DNA from 3 places in the Streptomyces sp. NPDC049970 genome. Region 3 is predicted to be linked to each of the others. Evidence: riboswitches for the same ligand, from Rfam matches in the RefSeq annotation. Region 3 holds a riboswitch; each other region holds the start of a gene.
What was found. A riboswitch is a leader RNA that binds a small molecule or an ion and turns the genes downstream of it on or off. The one in region 3 is predicted to bind cyclic di-AMP.

Region 1: it holds a riboswitch for cyclic di-AMP, as region 3 does, so the genes downstream of both, AB0I83_RS10215 (NlpC/P60 family protein) here and AB0I83_RS23380 (M23 family metallopeptidase) in region 3, are expected to answer to the same signal.
Region 2: it holds a riboswitch for cyclic di-AMP, as region 3 does, so the genes downstream of both, AB0I83_RS02720 (LysM peptidoglycan-binding domain-containing M23 family metallopeptidase) here and AB0I83_RS23380 (M23 family metallopeptidase) in region 3, are expected to answer to the same signal.

What each region holds. Positions count from the first base shown of each region.
Region 1 is NZ_JBFALP010000004.1:317,490-323,743, forward strand. It holds gene AB0I83_RS10195 (response regulator transcription factor) at 1-1, shown strand, start outside; gene AB0I83_RS10200 (GNAT family N-acetyltransferase) at 67-822, opposite strand; gene AB0I83_RS10205 (NlpC/P60 family protein) at 835-1,902, opposite strand; gene AB0I83_RS10210 (hypothetical protein) at 2,261-2,614, shown strand; gene AB0I83_RS10215 (NlpC/P60 family protein) at 2,778-3,926, opposite strand; cyclic di-AMP (ydaO/yuaA leader) riboswitch at 3,925-4,085, opposite strand; gene pcrA (DNA helicase PcrA) at 4,343-6,254, shown strand, end outside.
Region 2 is NZ_JBFALP010000001.1:624,083-630,336, forward strand. It holds gene AB0I83_RS02700 (aspartate aminotransferase family protein) at 1-642, shown strand, start outside; gene AB0I83_RS02705 (XRE family transcriptional regulator) at 702-1,319, shown strand; gene AB0I83_RS02710 (DUF6126 family protein) at 1,408-1,581, shown strand; gene AB0I83_RS02715 (tyrosine-protein phosphatase) at 1,617-2,450, opposite strand; cyclic di-AMP (ydaO/yuaA leader) riboswitch at 2,862-3,021, shown strand; gene AB0I83_RS02720 (LysM peptidoglycan-binding domain-containing M23 family metallopeptidase) at 3,026-3,937, shown strand; gene AB0I83_RS02725 (SGNH/GDSL hydrolase family protein) at 4,100-4,927, shown strand; gene AB0I83_RS02730 (STM4011 family radical SAM protein) at 5,044-5,967, opposite strand; gene AB0I83_RS02735 (STM4012 family radical SAM protein) at 5,976-6,254, opposite strand, start outside.
Region 3 is NZ_JBFALP010000015.1:17,136-23,389, forward strand. It holds gene AB0I83_RS23375 (PrsW family intramembrane metalloprotease) at 1-694, shown strand, start outside; gene AB0I83_RS23380 (M23 family metallopeptidase) at 910-1,944, opposite strand; cyclic di-AMP (ydaO/yuaA leader) riboswitch at 1,956-2,108, opposite strand; gene AB0I83_RS23385 (PP2C family protein-serine/threonine phosphatase) at 2,342-3,502, opposite strand; gene AB0I83_RS23390 (MerR family transcriptional regulator) at 3,639-4,385, opposite strand; tRNA gene AB0I83_RS23395 (tRNA-Met) at 4,500-4,573, opposite strand; gene AB0I83_RS23400 (FAD-binding oxidoreductase) at 4,994-6,254, shown strand, end outside.

The DNA.
Region 1 (6,254 bases), on a different contig from region 3:
AGCCCCTACCCCGGGGTCGGGGCTCGGGCGGCGCGATCTCACGAGGGGCGGGCGGCCGTGGCGATCTCACGCGGGGTCGAGCGAGATGTTGAGCTTCTCGCCGACCCTCCGGTAGCCGATGCGCGCGTAGATCCGCTCGACCTCCGGACCGCCCGGCTCCAGCCAGACGGCGTCGAAGCCCCGGTCGAAGGCGGTGCGGGTCAGCCAGGCCGACAGCGCCGCGCCGACGCCCCGGCGGCGGAAGCCCTCGGCGACGGCCAGACCCGCCAGTTCGCCGATGCCGTCGACGGGCGCCGAGCAGCCGCCCGCACCGGCGGGTGTGCCGCCCACGGTGGCCACCCCCGAGACCCCGCCGCCCTCCGTCGCCGCCCTGAGCCAGGCGATCTCGCCGTCGTCCGGACCGCCCTCGCCGCCGAAGCCCGTGTGCTGCACGGCCGCGGCCGACGTGAACTCCGCGTCGGTGACGGGCTCGGCGACGCGCAGCCCGTCCACCGGCTTCGGTACGAGCAGGCCGTCGGGGGCGCAGGACATGACCGGCGCGCGGTTCTCCACCGTGAAACCGGCCGCCAGCAGCGCCGGTTCGACGGCGGGCGCCCAGGCGGGCAGGAACTCCAGCCTGGGCAGCCGCCCGCGCTCGCGGAACGCCGCGACCAGCTCGGCCACATCCCTCTCGGTGGGTTCCGCGTCCCGGTCGGGGATGGCGTAGTTGGCGAACTTCAATTCCCAGCCCGGATTGTGACGCACCGTGAACGGGCCCACCCGGTAGTGGTCCGGGGAGCGCAGGGTGTTCGTACGCGCGTACTGCTGAATGGCGGTGTCCATGGGACCGGGACCCTATGCCACCCGGGTCGCCCCGGCGAAAGGCATTTCCGAGATCGGCGCGATACGTACGGGGGCGCCGGGGCGGGGGGCGTGGATCATCTGGCCGCCGCCGATGTAGAGCCCGACATGGGTCACCCCTGAGTAGAAGAACACCAGGTCACCCGGGGCCAGTTCGGAGCGGGAGACACGTCGGCCCGCGTTGATCTGGGTGTACGTCGTACGGGGCAGGGAGACACCCGCCGCGCGCCAGGCGGCCTGGGTGAGGCCGGAACAGTCGAAGGAGGCCGGGCCGGTGGCGCCCCAGACGTACGGCTTGCCGAGTGCTCCGTACGCGAAGCCGACGGCCTGCGCTGCGCGGGCGTTGGGCGCTGCCACGGAGCCGCGCGGGGTGCCGCGGTCCGCGCGGACGGTGCCGCCGTGTGCGGCGTCGGCGGAGCGCTCGTAGTCGGCGCGCTGCTCGGCGGTGAGGGTGGCCAGCAGCTTGCGGGCGTCGGCCAGTCTGGTGCGGACCGCGTCCTTGTGCTTCTTCAGCTCGGCCCGGCGCGAGGCGAGGACCGCCACTTCGTCCTCGGCCCGTGCCCGCAGCTGCGCGATGTCGCTGATCTGCCTGCGCACACCGTTGATCGCGCCGGCCTGGCGGTCGCCCGCCCGGTCCTCGTAGGAGGCGCGCTCCAGGTACTCGTCGGGGTCGGAGGAGAGGACCAGCCGGACGGCGGGGTCGATGCCGGCGCTGCGGTACTGGGCGGTGGCGAACGCACCGAGGGCGTCGCGCGCGGCGTTGAGGCGCTCGGTCCTGCGGGCGGCCTCGTCGCGCAGGGCGTCGAGGGACCTCTCGGACGCCGTGGCCTTCTCCTTCGCGCCGTTGTACCGCTCGGTGGAGACCTCGGCGTCGTGGTAGAGCCGGTCGACCTTGCTCCGGACCTGGGCCGGGGTGACCTGGGGATCGGCCTGGGCCGCACCCTCCAGAGCGGTCGCGGACGCCGCGCCCGCGAGGGCGAGGGTGGCTGCGGTCCGAGCGGCGGGCCCGGTGAACAGGCGCTGTCTGGGCTTGCGGTGAGCGGCTTCTCGATGGGCGGCCACGGGGGTGGTGCGTCCTTCCGTTCGACTGCCCGTCGGGGGGACCGGCGGGCCCGCCCGGGTCCGCCGGCGGGCCACCACAGGGGGGAGTGGCCCGCCGCCGGATCTCCTGGCGGGGCGACCGGGATGCCGCTCGGTACGGGGAGCGGCGGTTCAGAATCGGTCACCTGGGATGGACGCTAAGCCCGGGGCGCGAGGAAGAGGCGTAATGACAGCTATTGCCCTCGGATGCGGTTTCGTTTCCACCGAATGACCGGGAAATTCAGTCGGAGTCCGGCAATCCGCGCAGGCCTCGCGTCAACTCATCGGTAAGTAGTACCTGGTGGAGAGTGGTGATATGGCCGGGCCCTAGGCTGCGGCCATGGACGTACTCATCAATGTCTTCGTGGCCCTGCACATCATCGGGATCGCCTCCCTGCTGGGCGGGTTCCTGACCCAGACGAAGGCCATGGGCGCGGGCACGGCCCGGTTCGTTCCGGCCATGCTGCACGGCGCGCTCACCATGCTCGTCACGGGCATCGCCCTCGTCGGGCTCAACCAGGCCGACGACCAGAGCGTGAACAACGTCAAGATCGGGATCAAGCTGCTGATCCTCGTCGTGATCCTCGCGCTCGTCTATGTGAAGCGCGACGACGAGAAGGCCGGCAAGGGGGCCTTCGCCGCGGTCGGCGGGCTCACCGTCGCCAACATCTTCATCGCCGTGCTCTGGACCTGAGCGGTCGGGCCGGGCTCCCGGCCCCCGAGGCGGCCCGAGCGGCCTGTTCGTGCGGGTGGAGGGGCCCGGGGAGCGATCCCGGCCCCCTCCACGGCTCCCGGCGGTGAGCCGTCAGTCGTGTGTCGCACCGGGTGCGGTCACCGGGTGCGTCGCCCCCGACGTGTCACGCCGGGCGCACACTGCCGTAGATCGGCATGTAGTAGATCGACTCCTCGCGGACGTTCGCACCCGGCTTGGGCGCGTGGATCATCATGCCGCCGCCCTTGTAGATGCCGACGTGGCTGATGTCGTCGTAGAAGAAGACCAGGTCACCGGGTTGCAGATTCGAGGTCGATACCCGTGTGCCCACCTTGACCTGGTCCCACGTCGTACGCGGCAGATCGACACCGGCCGCCTTCCAGGCCGCCCGGGTGAGCCCGGAGCAGTCGTACGAGGACGGCCCCGTCGCACCCCAGACGTACGGCTTCCCGATCTGGGCGCGGGCGAAGGCCAGCACCTTGTCGGCCTTCGACGCGTAGCCGCTGTCGGAGCCGGTTCCCGTGCCGGAGCCCGCGTCCTTCTGGGCGGTCTCCTTCGAGGCGCGCCCGGACCGCGCCTTGTCCGCGGCGGCCTGCTGCCTGGCCAGTTCGTCGGCCTTGCGCTTGGCCTCCGCCTCCTTCCTGCGCTCCAGCCCGGCGAGCCGCGCCTTCTCCTCGGCGGTCAGCTTCGACAGCAGCGAGCGCGCCTCGGTGAGCTTCGTCTGCACCTGCTGCTTGCTGCCGCGCAGGGTGGCCTGCGACTTGGTCAGCGTCTCGAGGCTCTTCGTCGCCTCGACGCGCTTCGCCGCCGCCTCCTTCTGCTGCGTACGGAAGTCGGTGACCGTCTTCTGCTGCTGGCTGGTCATCCTTGCCATCAGCTGGTCCTGGTCGAAGTACGACTGCGGGTCGTCCGCCAGGAAGAACGTCGCCGTCGGGGCGATCGAGCCGCTGCGGTACTGGGCCGCGGCGTACCCCCCCAGTTCGCGGCGCGTCTCGTTGAGCTTGTCGGCCCGCCGGGCCGCCGCCTCCAGCAGTGCGTCCACTTTCGAGCGCTGCTCGGCCGACGACGCCTTCGCCTGGTTGTACTGCTGGGTCGCGGTACCGGCCTGCCGGTACAGGGCGTCGACCTTCTTCTGCACTTCCTCGATGCTGGGCTTGGGCTCGGCCGGGGCAGCCGTCGCGCTCTGGGTGGAGAGCAGGGTGACGGAGGCGAGCGCCGCCGTCGTGAGACCGACCACAGGTGTGGTCGTGCGCAGCCGCGTGCGCCGCTTGCGATGCGATGCCAAGACCGGCATCTCCTTCCGTGGACCGCCTACCGGGTTAGCTGTCGGGTTCGGGCGGAACGGAAGGCTGCCCTACGGTCCGGCGGAGACGGACCGATTCACCCCGGTGTTGCGTGTGGGTCCCCGGTTCCGCGCTCCCTCGTGGGAGTACGGATTCGGCGGAGGGTGCCCGCGCGGCGTGGTTCGCCTCGATCGGTTACGGGACACCCGTCGCAGCACGCTAACCAACTTGTGGTGCCTGTGTGAAGGTTGATGGTCGATATGCCCGATACGTTTTCGTGACCTTTCTCCGACGCGGTTCCGGGCCGTCGCGCGGCGGTCCGGATACTCACGCACCGTCGGCGGTTCGTCCCGTTGCGTGCGCGGAGCGGGTCCTTGTCACCGATGCGGCCCGGGCTGTCGGTGCGTCCGCCTAGACTTGTGAGGCGATGAGCAGCCTCTTTGACGACAGTTTCCTGACCGGCCTCCAGCAAGCAGAGGCAGGCCCCCCGCCGCCCCCCGAGGAGCACGCGCCCGAAGCGGTGCCGGAGGGCCTCTTCGGGGAGGTCTTCGACGCCCCGCCGCAGCCCCGCGACGCTTACTACCGCGACGGCGCGCCGCGCCCCGTCGTCGACTCCGCCGCGCTGCTCGACGGGCTGAACACCGAGCAGCGCGCCGCCGTCGTGCACGCCGGGTCCCCGCTGCTCATCGTCGCGGGTGCCGGGTCGGGCAAGACCAGGGTGCTCACCCACCGCATCGCTCATCTGCTGGCCGAGCGCGGGGTGCACCCGGGGCAGATCCTCGCGATCACCTTCACCAACAAGGCCGCGGGCGAGATGAAGGAGCGCGTCGAGGACCTCGTCGGCCCGCGCGCCAACGCCATGTGGGTCATGACGTTCCACAGCGCCTGCGTGCGGATCCTGCGCCGCGAGTCGAAGCTCCTCGGTTTCACCTCGTCGTTCTCGATCTACGACGCCGCCGACTCCAAGCGACTGATGGCACTGGTCTGCCGCGATCTCGACCTCGACCCGAAGCGCTTTCCGCCGAAGTCGTTCACGGCGAAGGTCTCGAACCTGAAGAACGAGCTGATCGACGAGGAGACCTTCGCCGGTCAGGCCGCCGAGGGTCTCGAGAAGACCCTGGCGCAGGCGTACGCGCTCTACCAGGCGCGGCTGCGCGAAGCCAACGCACTGGACTTCGACGACATCATCATGACCACGGTCCACCTGCTCCAGGCGTTCCCCGACGTCGCCGAGCACTACCGCCGCCGCTTCCGGCACGTGATGGTCGACGAGTACCAGGACACCAACCACGCGCAGTACACCCTGGTGCGCGAGCTGGTCGGACCCGCGGGCGAGGCAGACGCCCCCGGCGAGCTGTGTGTCGTCGGTGACGCGGACCAGTCGATCTACGCCTTCCGGGGCGCGACCATCCGCAACATCCTCCAGTTCGAGGAGGACTACCCGGACGCGAAGACGATCATGCTGGAGCAGAACTACCGCTCCACCCAGACGATCCTCTCCGCGGCCAACGCCGTGATCGAGCGCAACGAGAGCCGCCGCCCCAAGAACCTCTGGACGAACGCCGGCACCGGAACCCGGATCACGGGCTACGTCGCCGACACCGAGCACGACGAGGCGCAGTTCGTCGCCACCGAGATCGACCGCCTCACGGACGCCGGGGAGGCGAAGGCGGGCGACGTCGCCGTCTTCTACCGTACGAACGCCCAGTCCCGTGTCTTCGAAGAGATCTTCATCCGGGTCGGGCTCCCCTACAAGGTCGTCGGCGGAGTGCGCTTCTACGAGCGCAAGGAGGTCAGGGACGTCCTGGCCTACCTCCGGGTCCTCTCCAACCCCGAGGACACGGTCCCGCTCCGCCGCATCCTCAACGTGCCCAAGCGGGGTATCGGCGACCGGGCCGAGGCGATGATCGACGCGCTGTCGATGCGCGAGAAGATCTCCTTCCCGCAGGCCCTGCGCCGCGTCGACGAGGCGTACGGCATGGCGGCCCGGTCGACCAACGCCGTGAGGCGGTTCAACACGCTGATGGAGGAACTCCGCACGATCGTGGAGTCCGGCGCCGGTCCGGCGGTCGTGCTGGAGGCCGTCATGGAGCGGACCGGCTATCTCGCCGAGCTCCAGGCCTCCACCGATCCGCAGGACGAGACCCGTATCGAGAACCTCCAGGAACTCGCCGCCGTCGCGCTCGAGTTCGAGCAGGAGCGTGCGGAGGACGAGGGTTCCGGGACACTGGCCGAGTTCCTGGAGAAGGTCGCGCTCGTCGCAGACGCCGACCAGATCCCCGACGAGGACGAGGACGGCTCCGGTGTCGTCACGCTGATGACGCTGCACACCGCCAAGG
Region 2 (6,254 bases), on a different contig from region 3:
TACGCCTACCAGCACGAGGAGGGGGTCGAACCGGACCTGCTCTGCGTCGCCAAGGCGCTGTCCGGCGGGTACGTCCCGGTCGGAGCGACCCTCGGCAAGGACTGGATCTTCAAGCGCGTCTACTCCTCCATGGACCGGGTCCTCGTCCACTCCGCGAGCTTCGGGTCCAACGCGCAGGCCATGGCGGCCGGCCTCGCCGTCCTCTCGGTGATGGAGCAGGAGGAGACCGTCGCGAACGCCCGCCGCACCGGCGATCTGCTGCGCGAGCGGCTCGCCGGGCTGGTCGGCCGCTACGAGTTGCTGCACGAGGTGCGAGGCCGGGGGCTGATGATCGGCATCGAGTTCGGCCGGCCGTCCTCGCTCAGGCTGCGCAGCCGCTGGACGATGCTGCAAGCGGCCCGCAAGGGGCTCTTCGCCCAGATGGTGGTCGTACCGCTGCTGCAGAAGCACCGCATCCTCACCCAGGTCTCCGGCGACCACCTGGAGGTGATCAAACTGATTCCCCCGCTGGTCGTCGGAGAGCCGGAGGTGGAGCGCTTCGTGGCCGCCTTCACCGCCGTGATGGACGACGCGCACAGCGGCAGCGGACTGATGTGGGACTTCGGCAGGACGCTGGTGAAACAGGCCGTCGCCAACCGCTGACACTTTGCCTCTGAGGCAATAAATTTGCCTCAGAGGCAGGATCCTGGCCCAATGGAGGTATGAATCCTCCTGACGGAGGGGCGGCCGACGAGCTCCCGGGAGTCGCGCCGCGCCTGCGAGAGCTGCGCCGCGACCGCGGACTGACGCTGGAGAGCGCCGCCGGGCGTGCCGGACTCTCCCCGGCCCACCTCTCCAGGCTCGAGACGGGCCGGCGTCAGCCCTCGCTGCCGATGCTGCTCGGCCTGGCCCGCGTCTACGGTACGACGGTCTCCGAGCTCCTGGGCGAGATGCCCCCCGAACGTGACGCGATCGTCCGGGGCGGACCGGCCGAAGGCCCGCCCGACGACGGGGCCGACGGCTGGATCTACCGGCAGGCGGGCGGTTCGGGACGCGCCATGCAGGCACTGCGCGTCCGCGTCCCCCACGGCACCGAGGGGGATCTCGTGCGCGTCCACCCCGGGGAGGAATGGCTCTACCTCCTCGACGGCCGGCTCAGGGTCGTGCTGGGGGAGACCGTGCACGATCTCGGTCCGGGCGACAGCGCGCACTTCGACTCGCTCACCCCGCACCGGATCGCGGCCCTCGACCGCGGTGGGGCGAGCCTGCTCTTCGTCCACACGCTGCTGCAGAGCCCGCCCGCCGAGCTGTGCCTGGGCGGCGCGGTCCGGCGGCTCTGATCGCGCGCGCCTCGATCGGCGCACCCTTGTTCCCACCCGGGCCCTAGCGTTCCCACCCCGGCCCGAGCGGCCGGAAGAGAGGACTGTCATGTCCGATTCGGAGTACTACGACCCGCTCACCCCGCGACGAGCCGAGGGCGCCGACACCCAGGAGCGGCGGATGCCGCGCGGCCTGGTGATCCGGCTCGTCGCCTACCTGGTGGCCGGACACGTCGTCGCGGCCTTCCTCTACATCCTGTTCAACGTGGCCGGCAAGGGCTGACCGCCACCGCTACGGTTTCCCGGACGGCGGGCCGTTCACGGACGCCGAGCGTCCTCGACGAGTCGCTCGCGCAGTTTCTCGCGGGTCTCGTCGCTGACCTTCAGCCCTTCCCGGAGGTAGCGCTCGGTGCTGCCCCAGGTCTCCTCGATGGCCGCGAACGCCGCGGCCAGGTATTCGCGGTGGGCCCCGAAGAGCGGATTGAGCAGCTCCATCACCTCGTCGGACATCCCCGCCGACGAGGTGTCGCTGCGGCGCACCTTGTAGCGGCGATGAGCGTCGTTCGACTTGAGGTAGTCGGCCTCGACAGCGTCCTTCTCGACCCCGACCGCCAGCAGTGACACCGCCACCGAGAGGCCGGCCCGGTCCTTGCCCGCCGCACAGTGCATCAGCGCCGGCACGCTGTCCTCGGCCAGGGCGTGCAGTACGCGGCTGTGCTCGGCCGTGCGGTCCTTGATCATCGTGCGGTACGACAGGACCATGCGCTCCGTGCCCTTGCCGTCGGCCAGGATCGAGCGCAGCTGCTGGATGTCGCCGTCGCGCACCAGCCGCCAGAACTCCGCGCCGTCAGCCGGGTCGGAGAGCGGAATGCTGACATTCCGGACGCCGGGCAGCTCCACGTCGTACCCGTCGAGCTTGTGGTCGGCCGCGTTGCGGAAGTCGAAGACCGTGTGCAGTCCGAGCCCGGCGAGGAAGGCGGTGTCGGCCTCGGTGGCGTGGGCGAGGTGGCCGCTGCGGTAGAGGCGTCCGAAGCGCACGGTGCGTCCGTCGACCGTCGGGAGCCCGCCGACGTCGCGGAAGTTGCGGACACCGGTCAGGTCGACGTCCGTCGGCTCGGGGCCGGCCGGCGGGACCTCTGGCAGCTGCGTCACAAGGGCTCCTGGAGTGTCTGGCGTCGGCGCCGCTCGCCGACGGGGGCACGCTCGCGACGATACGACATGGCCGCGTCGGCTCACGGCCCCGGGCGCTGCGGTGTCCCCCCGCCGGGCCGACGACCGCAACATGTCCGTATTAATGCATTTAGCAGAACATGCCCTGCTTGTGCGGGAGATGAGGGGAGGGGGGTGAGCGAGGTCATATCCGTGACGGTGTGTGGCGAGGGTGCTCGTGGGTATTCCGGACGCCCTGCGGAAAGCCAAGATCCGTAATCCACGGAGTGTGACGGGAATTGCGCGACGGAATTGAGGTGTCGATTCCGGTTCGCATTCCGAGGCTTGTTCCCGGAGTCCCGGCTCGCTTACGGTCACGGTCAATCCGGACGGAACGCCTAATCCTGCCGCCGCCCGGAATCCGCACCGACTCACGTGTGGCAGGAGCGGGGGAACCAGGTAAGCCGCCGACCGGAGCCATCCGGAACGGCTCGGGGTCAAGACGCGCCACCGCGCGGCCGGGCATCTCCAGTCCGAACCCGACAGCTCACCTCGTAGGCGCCGGAGAGGAATTCCCCATGCCCGCAAAAGGCAAGCACCGCCGTAAGAAGACCGGCCCGATCTCCCGCGGCTTCCTCGCCGCGGGTACCGGCGGCGCCGTACTCGCCCTCCCGCTGATCGGCGCCACCGGCGCCCACGCCGCGGAGCAGGCCGCGCCCGCCGCGGCCAAGTCCGCCTCCGTCGCCGAGAGCGCGCCCGCCACCGGGGTGAAGGGCTCCCCGAAGACCTACTCCGTGGTCGCCGGCGACTACCTCGCGAAGATCGCCAGTAGCCAGAAGACCAAGGGCGGATGGCAGAAGCTGTACAAGGACAACCGCGACGTCGTCGGTGGGAACCCGAGCCTGATCCGCCCGGGAATGAAGCTGACCCTCGGTGCCAAGGCCCCCGGTGCGACCGGGAAGCCGGCCGCCGAGGCCGCGCCCTCCAAGGCGAAGTCCGCCCCGAAGCCCGCCGCCGAGAAGGCCGCTCCGGCCGAGAACGCCGCCGCCACCGCCGACTCCGGTGCCTCGCAGAGCACCGGCTCCGGCTACGCGGCGCCGGTGGAGAGCCCCACGGTCACCACGCAGTACCGCGCCTCCGGCGCCAGCTGGTCCAGCGGCTACCACACCGGTTCCGACTTCCAGGCCGCATCCGGCACCAGCGTCCGGTCCATCGGCCCGGGCACCGTGGTCTCCGCGGGCTGGAGCGGCTCGTACGGCAACGAGGTCGTCATCCAGCACAGCGACGGCATGTACTCGCAGTACGCCCACCTGTCCTCGCTGGAGGTCTCGGCCGGACAGACCGTCACCGGCGGGCAGCAGATCGGCCTTTCCGGCTCCACCGGCAACTCCACCGGCCCGCACCTCCACTTCGAGGTCCGCACCGGTCCGAGCTACGGCTCGGACGTCGACCCGATCGCGTACCTGCGTTCGCACGGCGTCTCCATCTGAGGGGCGACACCCGAGGGTTGAGCAGAGGGGCGGTGCGCACGGCGCGCCGCCCCTCTGCTTATTCCGGCTTTACCAAAACCTGACCAGGTGGTCTTTGTCACCAACCGTCAACCCCTTATTACGGTCGCGTAGGTCACATTCGAAGGTGCAGGATAAGTCGTTGTGGCAGACGATTCGAGAAACAAGACACGAGGCATCATCGGGTCGTACGCGGCGATCGGCGACAGTTTCACCGAGGGCGTCGGGGACCCCGGCCCGGACGGGCGGCTCGTCGGCTGGGCGGACCGGTTCGCGGTACTCCTCGCGGACCGGCTCCCCGTCCCCGACGCGCTGGCCCGCCCGGTGGACGACCCGCACGGGATATTCCGGTACGCCAATCTCGCCGTACGCGGACGACTCCTCGACCAGATAGTCGAGGAACAGGTCCCCCGCGCGAAGCAGCTCGCACCGGACCTGGTGAGCTTCTGCGCGGGCGGCAACGACATCCTGCGTCCCGGTTCCGACCCGGACGACGTGGCCGAGCGCTTCGAGCGCGCGGTGGCCGACCTGGCGCGCTCGGTCGGCACGGTCATGGTGACCACCGGCTTCGACACCCGGGACATCCCGGTGCTGAAGCATCTGCGCGGCAAGATCGCCACATACACCGCACACGTCCGGTCCATCGCCGACCGCTACGACTGCCCGGTCCTGGACCTGTGGTCCCTGCGGTCGGTCCAGGACCGCAGGGCCTGGGACAACGACCGGCTGCACCTCTCGCCCGAGGGGCACACCCGGGTCGCGCTGCGCGCCGCCCAGGTGCTCGGCCTCGGCGTGCCGGCCGACCCCGACCAGATGTGGCCCCCGCAGGCACAGCGCGGAGCTCTCGAGGTGCGCCGGGACGACATCAACTGGGCGCGGGAGTACCTCGTCCCGTGGATCGGCCGACGGCTGCGCGGTGAGTCCTCCGGCGACCACGTAGAGGCCAAGCGCCCCGATCTGCTGCCGCTCTGACCGCCCCCGGCGTTCTCCACCGCGGCCGACGCCGGGCGGCACGCCCTCTCGGCGGCCGACGGAGAACGGCGGACGCTTTTCGGCGGGTGGCACGTGACGTAAGGCAGCGGGCGTTCTCAGCGGCTGACGTAGGGCAGCAGGCGCCTGCCCGGTCGCGGGTGGGCGAGTCCGTCCGGAGCGGGCGCCCGCACCGGACGGGCCGGTATGCGCTCCAGGACGCCTCCCGCGAAGACGTCGTACAGCGGCAAGGTCTCCAGGTGGACGTAGCCGATGTGGCAGTCGCACACCTCCAGCGGGCATCCGCGCGGCCCGAGTGAGCTCCGGTAGCTGCCGTCGTACAGGTTGCCCAGTTCCGCCCGGACGAAGTGACAGCGCCGCACCGTCCCGTCACCGTCCACCGAGATCACGGAGTCACCGGTCCGGCAGGGCAGACCGGCCGAGCGGTGCGGATGCCGGCTGTACGGGAACAGGGGGTCCAGGGCCGTCCAGCGGTCCGCCTCCTCGTCCGTGTAGGTGTGCCCCTCGGCGGCGTTCACCCAGAGGTACACCTCGGGCGGCAGCGCCGCACGCAGGCGGCGGGCCTCCTCCAGGTGTTCGCCGAGCCCGACGATCCCGACGCTGTGGCGCACCCCGAGGTCCGCGAGTTCCCGGATCCGGCCGAGGAAGCGCTCGTACGGCGTCTGGCCCGGATGGTAGGTGCACCACAGGGCGACCTTGTCCCTGTCCGCCTCCGACAGCCAGCCGGTACGGCCGCTGAGATTGGTCTGGACGGCGACCCGCTCGATGTGCGGCAGCCGCGAGAGTTCGACGAGCGCCCGCCGGTACCACGAGCGGACCAGCCCTTCCCCCCACGGAGTGAACAGCACCGACAGCCGGTCACCGGTCTGTGCCGCGGCCCATGCGGTGAAGCGCTCCAGGGCGGCACGGTCGGCGCGCAGCCGGTCGCCGCTGTCCCGCCGCTTCGCGAACGGGCAGTAGGGGCAGTCGTAGTCGCAGGAGGCCAGCGGACCCCGGTACAGGATGGTCAGGTCCTTGCCCATCGGCCCGCTCACTTCGCCTCGTACGCGGCCATCGCGGCCCGCACCCCGGGGGAGAACAGCTCCGGCCCCAGCGCGTCGGAGTGGGCCAGGCCCTCGGGGGAGAGGCGCAACCGGCCCGGGCCGGCCGCTTCGTCCAGCCAGCCGCGCGCGGCGAAGCGCTCCAGCTCGGTGGAGAAGGTGTCGCAGGGATCCGTGCCGAAGCGCTCGCGGTACCCGGCGGTCTCCATCCCCTCGGCCTGCAGGAGCGACTGCAGGAGGTGGCGTCTGCGGGCCTCGCCTGCGTCGAC
Region 3 (6,254 bases):
TGCGCGCCACCGGGTGCGCCGGGTCGTGCTGCCGCTGCTGGGACTCGCCCTCGCCATGGGCATGCACGCCCTGTGGAACGGCTCGTCGTCCTTCGGCCCGTACGGCTTCTACGCGGTGTACGGGGCGTTCATGGTGCCGTGCTTCGGCCTGGTGACCTGGCTGGCCGTCTGGTCACGGCAGCGGGAGCTCCGGACGCTCTCCACGGAGCTGCCGGTGTACGCGGCGGCAGGCTGGCTCACCCCCGCCGAGCCGTTCGCCCTGGCTTCGATGCGGGCGCGGGGCGTGGCCCGCGACATGGCCAGGCACTGGCACAGCGGGGGCCCGGACCGCGCACGGGGCAGGGCCGCCGCACGGGCGGTCGCGGAGTACGAGTCGTTCGCGACGTCCCTGGCCATGCTGCGCCGGCGGGCCCGCCACGACGGCGCGGACGCCGACTTCGCCCTCCGGGAGCAGGAGTTGCTGCACCACCTCTGGCAGCGCCGGGAGGTCGCGGGTCCCGCCCTGACGTTCGCGGCACGCACCACGGGCCGGATGCGCGCTCACGGGCCGCAACCGCAGTTCCCACGCCGGCAGACCTACGGCGGGCCCGCTCCGCAGCGGATCCCCGCACCGCACCGCCACTACGGCGGCTACAACCCCTACCTGGAGGACGGCAGCCGATCCGCTCCGCCCACACAGGCACCGCCGTCCTGAGCTCTCCCCTCCCGCCGGGGCCGGGCCTCGGACGGGAACCGTCGGGGCCCGGACCACAGGCCGATACGGCGGTCGGCTCGGCCCGCTGCTCCCCGGTCGGTCCGAGGTCCGCCACCGGCGCGGGCAGCCGTCCGGACAGGCCGGCGGCCCTGACGTCGGGGGGTTGTGCGCCAGGGCCGCCGGGGTTTCGGTGCGCCGTGTGCCGGCGCGGGCGCTCAGACCGAGAGGCCCTTGCCGCGCAGCCAGCCCATCGGGTCGATGCCCGAGCCGTCCGCGGTGTGGATCTCCAGGTGCAGGTGCGGGCCGGTCACGTTGCCGGTGGCGCCGACGCGGCCGATGGTGTCACCGGTGCTGACCTTCTGGCCGGCGGTGACGTCCATCGAGGACTGGTGGCAGTACCAGACCTCGGTGCCGTCGTCGAGCTCCAGCACCGTGCGGTATCCGTACGAACCGGACCAGCCGGCCGACTTGACGGTACCGCTGTGCACGGCCTTGACCGGAGTGCCGGTCGGAGCGGCGAAGTCCAGCCCGGTGTGGTGGCCGGAGGACCACATCGAGCCGGACTGGCCGAAGGTCGAGGTGATGGTGTACGACGAGGTCGGAATGGCGTAGCTGGCGGCGAGCTTGGCGAGGCGCTCGGCCTCGGCCTTCTTCTCCGCCGCCTCTTCGGCCGCCTTCTTCTTCGCGGCGGCCTTCGCCTCGGCGGCGCTCTGCTGCTTCGCCGCCTGGGCCGCGGCCTCCTCGGCCGCCGCCTTCTCCTCCGCGGCCCTGACCTCGGCCTCGGCCCCGGCCTGCTGCTGCTCGGCCTGCTGGAGGATGCGGGCGCGCAGCGCCTCGCCGGCGTCCGTGGTGCCCGACTCGGCCTCGGCGGCCGTGATGCCGGCGGTGGTGAGCGGGGAGGCCCCGGTGACCGCGTCCTTGGCCTGGTCGGCGGACATGAACGAGCCCACGCCGGGCAGGGACTTGGCATCGGGAAGGTTGTCCGCGATGGAATCGGGAAGAGAGATGGAGACCGGCGGCTTGCTCTGCGCGGAGGCCATGCCGCCCGCACCGACGGCCGCGATGACACCGACGCCGAGGACCGTGGAGCTGCGGGCGAGGCCACGCTGCTTGGCTACGCGATGCCTACCGCGTACGGGGCGGAGGGAGTCCTCGGTGGGGTTCCATTCCTCCCACGTCCTGCCGTCCTCACCGGGACCGCCGGTCCTGAAGGGTGCCGGAGCCTCGGGGGCAGGCTGATTTGACGCCACGTGGGCGCGCTCCTTTCCTTCCTTCTCGCCTACCGGGTTAGCTGACGGGTTCGGAGCAGGAAGGTCTCCTACGGACGCCTTCGTCCCTCACAGGACTCAGGTGTCTGATTCACCCCAAGTAAATGGTTCCCCGGTTCCCTTGCGGGATTAAGCGCTGCGCACGGTGCCGCCTCTGGCGACGACTGGGACAACCGCGCTGCGTTATCGAACGTTAATAGACACTCGGGTCCGATTCCAAGCTGTTCCCACAGATCTTTCACGACTCGGGCCTGGACTTTCAGGGACCAATCAACCCCAACCGGACGAGTTGAGCGCCCATCAGCTCCATAACATTTTCTGACGTTGCGTCAAATGTTATGCGCAGCGGCACCCTTCGACCACGGACGGTCGTGGACGGTCATTCACGATCCCGCCCCACGATCTTCACCGTCCTCCGCCGTGCGGGCTGCCCCCGCGCCGGCCGCCCCACCGCGAGGAGCGCGAGGTCGTCCGTCGACCGGCCGCCCGTGTGCAGCCGTACGTCGTCGGTGAGCGCGGAGAGCAGTTCCTCGGGTCCCGGGAAGAGCCGGCCGCGCAGCCGGGCCGCCGGGTCGTAGAAGACCCCCCTCGCGTCCCGGGCCTCCGAAAGCCCGTCGGTGAACGCCAGGAACGTCGCCCCGGACGGCAGAGCCCACTCGTCCGAACGGTCCGGCCAGGCGTCGAGGCCCATACCGAGCGGCAACGCGGGCTCGGTCGGCGTCAGCACGTCCAGCGCACCGTCCGCGTGGAGCACGATCGGCTCGGGGTGGCCGCGGTTGATCACCCTCAGCATGTCCGAACCCACCGGGATCTCGGCGAGCACGGCGGTCACGAACCCCTCCATCGAGTCGAGCCCGCCACGCCGCGAGCTCTCCCGGGCGAGCGCCCTCTCCAGCCGCTGGACCACTCCCTCCAGCGACCGCTCCTGCTCGGCGGCCTCACGGAACGCCCCGATCACGACGGCCACCGCCGCCACGGCGTCCAGCCCCTTGCCCCGTACGTCCCCGACGACCAGCCGCACCCCGAAGGGCGTGTCCGCGACGGCGAACAGGTCTCCGCCGACGAACTCGTCCGCCTGCGCCGCCTCGTACCGCGCCGCGACCAGCAGCCCGCCGATCCGGTCCTCGGGTACCGGGAGCACCGCGCGCATCGCAGTCTCCGCGATGACCCGCGCCGAGGCCAGTTGTTCGTTGCCGCGCCACACGACGCGGTTGATGACGAGGGAGAGCGCGGCGACGGTGATCAGGGTCAGCAGGTCGGTGATCGGCACGACCTTGGCGAGCACGCCGTCGGAGACCCGGATGACGAGGACCACGAGGGTCGCGGCCACCCCTGTGCGGATGGTGGCGGCCAACGAGAAGAAGGGGGCCGCGATCAGCGGGGCCGCGGCGAAGAGCGGAACGGCGGACACCGCGGTCGGGGTCGCGAGGTCGAAGACCACTCCGACGGCGATCATGAGGGTGGGCAGCAGGCGCACGAGCCTCCGGGCGCGCGCGTTCCCCTCGGCTCGACCTCGCCCTCGTACGTCCCGCTTCCCCACCTGTGCACTCCCTGCCCGCTCCGCCCACGGCTGCGGACGGTACAGCGCTCCACCCCGGCCTGACGGAGCCGCGCCGTGCGGCGACCCGTCGTCGGCCTGTGGGAGGAGCGCACCGGAGCCCCGTGTCCCCCGATGGTCAGTCGGAGAGCCGGCGCCGCGCGTACGTCGTCAGTGCATCCCGTACGAAGACGGCGGTTCCGTCCCCGTGGCGATCGTAGTTCTTCCCGAAGCGGGGATCGGCGACGTACATCTCACCGATGCCCGTCACATACGAACGAGTGACCTCGGCGGTCGCCGACAGCCACTCGCAGTGGCGGCGCGCGATGTCCTGCACCTCGTCGCCCCCCGGCTCCAGGCCGGCCGCCCTCGCCTCGCCGTAGTCCCGGGCGATGGCGTCGTGCGCGCCCTGGAAGCCCGCGCGCCCGTCCGGGCTCAGCCCGCGCCACCACCGGTCGCTGCGCTCGTACGCCTCCTGGCCCCAGCGCTCGGTCACCTCCTGCTCGTGCACCGTGTGGTCGAAGCCGTCGAACACTTCCTCGGCCATGAGCCCTTCCCCTTCCTCGGTCCTGTGGAGAGTGGTCCGCACCGACGCGATCTGCCGGCCGATGCGCTCGCGCTCCTGCTCCAGCAGGCGCAGATGGGCCCGGAGCGCCACGGAGGTGTCCCGCTGCCCCTCCAGCACGTCCTTGATCGCGGGCAGTGAGAGGCCGAGCCCCCGCAACAGGAGGATGCGCTGGAGCCTGACCAGCGCGTCCTGGTCGTAGTAGCGGTAGCCGTTGGCACCCGTGCGGCTCGGCACGAGGAGACCGAGATCTCCGTAGTGCCGGAGCGTCCGGCTGGTGGTGCCCGCTCTACGGGCGATTTCCTGGATGGACCACTCCATGCCGGAAACGCTAGATCTTTACGTAGCGTCAAGGTCAAGCCCGGCCACGGAGGTCGACTCCGGCACACGACCGAGGCCCGGATCCTTGTAAGGATCCGGGCCTCGGTCTTTCAGTAGCGGGGACAGGATTTGAACCTGCGACCTCTGGGTTATGAGCCCAGCGAGCTACCGAGCTGCTCCACCCCGCGTCGTTGTGATTGCAACTCTACGCCATCCGGGGCGGTGCTCCGACCACCTGCGGCCACCGCTCCCCCCATTCCCCGCACGGCAGGAATGCCCGCCGACGGGAAGGACGCGTCAACACACCCCGAAACCTGGGCAGTCGGCCTGCGCGACGCCTCATCCGCAAAGACCGCCGGACCGCCCGATCCCGCTTCCCGCAGGACCTCCCGGCCGTCTCCTCACCGCACAGGACCTCCGAGTCGGGCCCCGACGCCGCCCTCCGCGATTGCGGGCGCCCCGGAGCGGCGGGACGCTTGGAGGACACGACATTCGGTGTTCGGTCCCGTCTGCGCGGCATTCTCAGGTGCCGGCGTCGGCCCGCAAGCAGCCTCACCCGCCGAGATGGAGCCAGGGGAGGCCGGGCGCGCGCTCGCGAGGAGACGGCCATGGACGGCACCACACTCGAGACGATGAGGACCGCCCTGCGCGGCCCGGTCATCGGCCCGGACGACCCGGGGTACGAACAGGCACGCTCGGTCTACAACGCCATGATCGACAGAAGGCCATCGGCCGTGGTGCGCTGCCACGACACGGCGGACGTCATGGCCGCTGTCGACTTCGTCCGTGAGCACGGTCTGGAGTTCGCCGTGCGCGGCGGCGGCCACAGCGGCCCCGGCCTGGGTGTCGCCGACGGGGCCGTCACGATCGACCTGTCCCCGATGGACGGCGTACGCGTCGACCCGGCGACCCAGACCGCCCAGGCGGACGCCGGCGCGACCCTCGGCGAGCTCGACCACGCGACGCACGCGTTCGGCCTGGCCACACCGGCGGGGATCATGTCCACGACCGGCGTCGGCGGGCTCACCCTGGGCGGCGGGCACGGCTACCTCACCCGCAAGTACGGCCTCACGGTGGACAACCTGGTCTCCGCGGACGTGGTCCTGGCCGACGGCAGTTTCGTGGCCGCGAACCCGAGCGAGAACGCCGACCTGTTCTGGGCGCTGCGCGGTGGTGGCGGGAACTTCGGCATCGTCACGTCGTTCGACTTCGAGCTGCACCCCGTGGACACGGTCGGCGTCGGGATCACCGTCTGGCCGCTGGAGCTCCTCCAGGACGTGATGCGCTGGTACCGCGACTTCCTGCCCCAGGCACCGGACGACCTGTACGGCTTCTTCGCCTCGCTGTCCGTTCCTCCCGCTCCGCCCTTCCCCGAGAAGATCCACGGGCGGAAGATGTGCGGCGTCGTCTGGTCCTCCACCGCGGATCCGGCCGCTCTGGAGCAGACGCTCGCCGTGGTGGACGAACCGGGTCCGCCCGCCTTCCACTTCACCGCGCCGATGCCCTACCCCGCTCTCCAGGCCATGTTCGACGCACTGCTCCCGGCAGGACTCCAGTGGTACTGGCGGGGCGACTTCTTCGACGGGATCACCGACGACGCGGTCGACGTGCACGCGGCCTTCGCGGCGAGCCGACCCACCGACCTGTCCACCATGCACCTGTACCCGGTCGACGGAGCCGCGGGCCGGGTGGGCCCCGACGACACGGCCTGGGCCTACCGGGACGCCGTCTGGTCCGGTGTCATCGCGGGCATCGACCCGGACCCGGCCAACGCGCCGGCACTGCGCGACTGGGCCGTAAGCTACTGGGAGGCGCTGCACCCGCACTCGATGGGCGGTGCTTACGTCAACTTTCTCGGGGCAGACGAAG